3 regions of the Paenibacillus sp. 102 genome follow, and region 1 is predicted to be linked to each of the others. Evidence: predicted binding sites of a transcription regulator. Region 1 holds the regulator's gene; each other region holds the start of a gene.

Evidence for each region. The regulator Rex, encoded in region 1, represses fermentation and respiration genes when NADH is low (regulators of the CRP and FNR family bind a similar motif). The targets are predictions, from matches to a motif close to TTGTGAAATATTTCACAA.
Region 2: AAIE21_RS14455 (L-lactate dehydrogenase) is a predicted target of Rex. The motif match lies at 846-863, and genes of this name have one in related genera.
Region 3: AAIE21_RS14755 (DUF1641 domain-containing protein) is a predicted target of Rex. The motif match lies at 668-685, and genes of this name have one in related genera.

The regions. Positions count from the first base shown of each region.
Region 1 is NZ_JBCGHT010000035.1:4,179-6,386, reverse strand. It holds gene AAIE21_RS28400 (CPBP family intramembrane glutamic endopeptidase) at 1-214, shown strand, start outside; gene AAIE21_RS28395 (YdiK family protein) at 217-408, shown strand; gene AAIE21_RS28390 (redox-sensing transcriptional repressor Rex) at 437-1,066, opposite strand; gene AAIE21_RS28385 (ABC-F family ATP-binding cassette domain-containing protein) at 1,251-2,208, shown strand, end outside.
Region 2 is NZ_JBCGHT010000005.1:98,832-101,039, forward strand. It holds gene AAIE21_RS14455 (L-lactate dehydrogenase) at 1-756, opposite strand, end outside; gene AAIE21_RS14460 (spore coat protein) at 1,012-1,260, opposite strand; gene AAIE21_RS14465 (hypothetical protein) at 1,274-1,459, opposite strand; gene AAIE21_RS14470 (DUF2178 domain-containing protein) at 1,694-1,981, opposite strand; gene AAIE21_RS14475 (helix-turn-helix transcriptional regulator) at 1,993-2,205, opposite strand.
Region 3 is NZ_JBCGHT010000005.1:152,596-154,803, forward strand. It holds gene AAIE21_RS14750 (winged helix-turn-helix transcriptional regulator) at 1-318, shown strand, start outside; gene AAIE21_RS14755 (DUF1641 domain-containing protein) at 778-1,218, shown strand; gene AAIE21_RS14760 (NAD(P)/FAD-dependent oxidoreductase) at 1,263-2,208, shown strand, end outside.

The DNA.
Region 1 (2,208 bases):
TCACTTTGATTTTACACACTTGTTAGTATACACTTCCATGGGACTTGTTTTCGCTTTTCTATATGTGAAAACGAAACGAATCATCGTTCCTATTATGGCTCACGTTGCGATGAATACATTAGTTGCAATAACCCAAGTACTAGTAAGTAACGAACAAATACAAGAAATGATTAAACAAGCAGAAAAAATGCAAGGATTTATCGGAGGATTTTAAATATGAGGAACTCACCATTGTTTATGGCAGCACTATATTTCCTTCTTGGATGTGTCTTTACACGTTTCGCAATTACGAACGTTACAGATACAATTTGGAACTTTTGGACACTACTGTTTGCTGCTATGGCAACAATTGATTTTAATTTGGCACTTCGACTTATCTTAGTCAAATTTACAAAGAAAAAGCAATAATAAAACGCAGAGGGATTTCCTCTGCGTTTTATTGTGGATAATTTTTCAAAAAATAAACGAGTGTTTGTAATTCTACAGCTAAATCAATATGATGAATTCTTATATTTTCTGACACATTTAACCGTGCCGGTGTAAAATTTAAAATTCCGTGTACATTTGTTTCGGCCAATCGATCTGCTACAGCTTGTGCAACGGTAGCAGGTACTGTTAATATTGCCACTTGTATATCATTTGTTAAACGCTCTTCTAATTCATCCAAATGATATACAGGAATTCCTCCGATTTCTTTTCCAACTTTCTCTTCATTGACATCAAACGCCATTTCAATCTTTGTATTATTATTTTTCGTGAAATTGTAATGTAAGAAAGCGGTCCCTAAATTACCCACTCCAATAAGTGCTACACGTGTTATATCATCTTGATCGAGCGTTTCTCGGAAGAATGATAGTAAATAATTCACATTATATCCATATCCCTTTTTCCCTAACGCTCCAAAATATGAAAAATCTCTTCGAATTGTTGCTGAATCTACTTTTACAGCTTCACTCAATTCTGCCGATGAAACACGCTGCTTACCAGAAAGAGATAAGTTTTGGATAAATCGATAGTATAGAGGCAATCGTTTGGCTGTAGCCTGCGGAATCTTTTGCTGATCCATATAACCTCTCCTCTCTTCCTATCTTTGTTCACAGATTTAAAACAAATACAGAAGTTTAGCACTTATGACTTTCCTTGTATAATAGAGAGAAGACTTCTCTCTTTATTTTAAACTATACACTATTTTTAGTATGATTGAGAAATATAAACATGGCAAAGTTAAGAAATTATTTGAGGTGAAAACATTGATTCTATTACAAGTGAATGGGCTTTCAAAATTATACGGTGCTGAAACAATTCTTGCAAACATTAAATTGGAAGTTCAAACAAAAGATCGTATTGCACTAGTCGGTCGAAATGGTGCTGGAAAATCTACATTATTAAAAATAATTGCCGGTGAATTATCTCACGATGGTGGAGAAATTATAAAACCAAAAGATGTTTCAATTGGTTATTTGGCTCAAAATACCGGTCTGGAAACTTCTTTAACAATTTGGGATGAAATGATTACTGTCTTTACTCATCTGCAGCAGATGGAAAAGAAACTTCGAAGGTTAGAGCAAGAAATGGGTAAGGAAGAGAACTTTTCAAATGCTGCTACGTACGAAAAATTACTCGCTGATTATGATCAATTGCAGCTAGACTACAAAGATCAAGGTGGTTATCAATATGAAGCTGATATTCGCTCCATCTTAAGTGGACTTGGTTTTCCAGTTGAAACACACCAAACAACGATTTCTACGTTAAGTGGTGGACAGAAAACAAGACTCGCTCTTGGTAAGCTGCTATTAACAAAACCAGACTTACTCATCTTGGACGAACCAACAAACCATTTAGATATCGATACATTAACATGGCTTGAACAATATCTACAAGGCTATCCTGGAGCTATTTTAATCGTTTCCCACGATCGCTACTTTTTAGACAAGCTTGTTACACAAGTATATGAAATTTCTAATAAAGAAAGCAGACGATATGTTGGTAACTACAGTAAATATTCAGATTTAAAAGCTGCACTATATGAGCAGGAAATGAAGCGTTATGAGAAACAACAAGAGGAAATTGCTAAACTAGAAGACTTTGTCCAAAAGAACATTGCCCGTGCCTCTACAACAAAACGTGCACAAAGTCGCCGTAAACAATTAGATAGGATGGAATTACTGACCAGACCATTAGGTGATTCTAAATCAGCATCCTTCCACT
Region 2 (2,208 bases), on a different contig from region 1:
ATCATCATTAAAGATAGAACGTGCAATATAAGCAAGTGAGTTACCAATACCGTAATAAGTAGTTCCTTTTCGCTTATAAATTTCCCATCCAGCTTTTGCAGTTTTTTCTACAATTTCATCTAAATCAATTTCACCGAAACGTTCTTTTTGTTCATCTAAAATTTGTAATATCGGTTTCCCACCGACTGTTACGTGAGACCAAGCAACCATTTGTGAATCACCGTGCTCACCTAATGAATAACCATGGATACTACGAGGGTCAACTTCAAGCATTTCAGATAAAATTGTTTTTAATCGAGAAGAATCTAATGATGTTCCAGTACCAATCACACGATTTCTTGGTAATCCAGACAATTTCCAAACTTGATACGTAATAATATCAACCGGGTTTGATGCAAGTAAGAAAATACCATCAAATCCACTTGCCATTACACCTTCTACAACACTTTCCATAATCTTCGCGCTTGCTCCTAAAGTATCCAAACGACTTTGTCCTGGTTTTGGAGCTGGACCTGCTGTAATAATCACAATGTCCATATCTTTGCAGTCTTCATAAGTACCTGCATATACTTTTGTTCTTGTATTTGTAAAGTTAATGCAGTGCGATAAATCCATCGCTTCACCAACTGCACGTTCATGATTTATATCAATTAATGCCAACTCTTCACAGATGCCTTGATTCACAATTGAATACGCACAGCTTGATCCAACTAATCCAGTACCAATAATTGCGATTTTTCTTGTGTTTCTATTCATAAGAATCTCTCCTAAGTAATCATGTAATGTTTTATTTGTTCTTTACACTCTTCATTATAGAGATTCTCACTATAGAAACCATGGATACTTTGTGAATAGTTGAGCAAAGCATGTGTATATTTTGTGAAACACTCTACTCCGTTTTCGTCATATTTGTTACAACTGGAAAAATATTTCATACATATTTATTGACATATACAAATGCACAAAAAAACGAGTGAATCATTCTCCGAGATTCACTCGCTTTTTTATGCATTATTGTGCGCTTAATTGACTTTTCGTTTGCTGAACAACCGCTGGATTTGCAGGAGCCGCTGGTTTATAATGCCCTTTTTGCAATGCATATTTATATACATTACGTTGTCTCATTTCATCCTGATTTCGAATGTGAATCAGCGTTTGATGTAACTGTTCGTTATTTGACTCTGCTATGTAATTCGCATAACTAGTCAAACTAGCATTTAATTCCGATAAATAATCGTTAACCATATCTTTTTCATTCATAATCGGTACCCTCCTAGCCTAAAAAGGACATTAATTGTTGTTTTGTATTTCTTGCCGCTTGTGCATCTTGTTGTAGCATTTGTTTCAATTGAGGATCTGTACACTGCTGTGCATACTGGTCTAATTTGTTCGCAACTGTCGCATGCCCCCCAATAAGATGGCGTAAATTTTCAAGCTCAAGCTCTGTTAAATTTGGCATAATAATTACCTTCCTTTCTTTGGTCATTCATCATTTAGTATTTATTTGTTTTTGGATTGTATGCATGTAAAGTGAGGGTATAAAGTTTTTGTACATGCGAAAGAAAGCCAAGAAGCAAATACAAACTGTACTTTCATGTACGATTCTCATCTCATTCGCTCCTTTTCACCCCTCTAATCAAACATAACAAAAAGAGCTATTTACAAATTAATATGTAAAATAGCTCTTTCTCATCTAATATCTTCTTCGCAAAACTAAAATAGATAGTGAATAGGAGCATAATACTCCTGCCAATAAACATGCATTTGCTAATTTATACTGTTCACTCGTTAATGAATATAGGTTACCGATTAGAAAAATAATTAAATACGAAAGTAAGAATACAAACAACGAGATTTTTGCAGCATTTCCTGTAATTTGATCTCCTCTCTCATCATTTCCCTCTTTCTTTTCAAAACGAGTAGAATATAACACCCCAATTAACCCTGCGATTGATGCGACTATCCCTATTGCCATTATCATTCCATTTCCCCCTATATCGTATATTGAAAGACTTCATGAAATTCCTTACCAAGAACATGCGCGATTTCAAAAGCTAAAATAAGAGATGGATTATATCGATTTGCTTCAATAGAAGCTATCGTTTGTCTACTAACACCCACTCGGTTTGCTAATTCCGTTTGTGACCAACGTTTTTCCGCCCGAAGTACAATCAGATTATTTCGTAACATTCCTCTCTGATTCATAGG
Region 3 (2,208 bases), on a different contig from region 1:
TTAGAAGTAATCGGCGGAAAATGGAAGGTTGTTATTCTTTGTCACTTAACAAAAGGGACAAAACGAACAAGTGAACTAAAACGTTTAATGCCTGGCATTACTCAAAAGATGCTAACACAACAATTACGTGAGTTAGAAGAAGATGGGGTTATTCAAAGAAAAGTATATAATCAAGTCCCGCCAAAAGTTGAGTACTCACTTACTGAATACGGTTGGTCACTAGAAGCAATTCTTGACTCCCTTTGCACCTGGGGAGAGTGTCACCTTGAAAAGAACGGAAATTCCTCCATGCTCATCACACAAGCAGATCCATCCTAACCAGAAAAAAAGGGAAAAATGAGCATTCATTTGCTCATTTTTCCCTTTTTTTCTTTATAATCAAGTATATTTTAGATATCAGTAAAATAAAATATATACTTTTTTCCCTTGCCAATACTAGGTTATCGAGTCAAAGTCAAATAATTAGGGATCATTTTTATGTTAACCTGAGTGTATATAGTATATAATATAAGATATATATTATATACACTTTCCGATAAAGGAACTTTCCATTATGCGGACAAGCCATGTATCGGACAGTTCATTAATAATAGGTAAGAAATTATGGTTTTGGATTTATGATTGTCTACTACTTGCAATCATAAGTTTAAAGGCATTTTATTGTGTTTTGTGAAGCTTTGTATAAAGTTTTGCAAACTTTTGCTAACGCTTACCTGTAATAGGAATGTTTTATTTCTAAAAAAATAAGAGTATTGCTATCGTAAAGGAGAATTGGAGATGCCAGAAACTATCACTCAAACAAAGCCTGAACAAGAATCTTTACAAATTTCTGCTAGCCAAGGACAACTTGATGTACTTGATCAATTGTTAAAACCTGAGGTACAAGAATCATTAACTGCACTAGTAGAACAGCTTCCAAAATTAACTGAGCTTGTTAACATTTTAACTAAGTCTTATGACTTCGCTCAAACTGTTGCTACTGACGAAGTATTAAAAAGCGACACTGTTGGCGCAATCCAAGAGATTGTAGAACCTGTAAAAGATACAGTGAAAAGCATGGCTGCAACTGCTATCGAAGCAAAAGATCGCGCTGAAGAAAGCACTGAAGTTATCGGTCTTTTCGGCCTTTTAAAATTACTAAAAGATCCACAAGCACAAAAAATGTTCCGCTTTATCAATGCTTATCTTCAAATTAGTGCAGAACGCAATAATAAATAATTTATCTTATAACAACAATTAGTAAAGACGGGGGATATCATACTATGTCAAAACAAATTGTCATCTTAGGCGCTGGTTATGGCGGACTTCTTGCCGCTTTAAATGTACGTAAATACTACAGCAAAGCAGAAGCACAAGTTACGGTAATCAACCAATACCCAACACACCAAATCATTACTGAACTACACCGCCTTGCAGCAGGTAATGTTTCTGAACAAGCAATTGCAATGCCACTTACAAAACTTTTCAAAGGCAAAGACATCGATCTTAAAATTGCAACTGTTGAGTCATTCTCAGTAGACAAAAAAGAAGTAAAACTAGCTGGCGGCACTACTTTATCTTATGATGCACTTGTAGTTGCTTTAGGAAGTAAAACTGCTTACTTCGGTATTCCAGGACTAGAAGAAAACAGCATGGTATTAAAATCTGCTGCTGATGCAAACAAAATCTTCAAACACGTTGAAGATCGTATTCGTGAATACGCAAAAACAAAAAATGAAGCTGATGCTACAATCTTAATCGGTGGTGGCGGATTAACTGGCGTTGAGCTAGTTGGTGAGCTTGCTGACATTATGCCTAAACTTGCAAAAAGCCACGGCGTAAACCCGAAAGAAGTAAAATTACTTCTTGTTGAAGCAGGTCCAAAAATCCTTCCAGTATTACCAGACGATTTAATTGAACGTGCAACTACTAGCTTAGAAGCACGCGGTGTTAAATTCTTAACAGGTCTTCCTGTAACAAACGTTGCTGGCAATGAAATCGACTTAAAAGACGGTCAAAAAATCGTTGCAAACACATTCGTTTGGACGGGCGGCGTACAAGGTAACCCATTAATCGGTGAATCAGGACTTGAAGTGAACCGCGGCCGTGCAACTGTTGATGCACACCTACAATCTACTTCTCACAAAGACGTATTCGTTGCTGGAGACAGCGCTGTTGTCTTCGGTCCAGAAGGTCGTCCATACCCACCAACTGCACAAATCGCTTGGC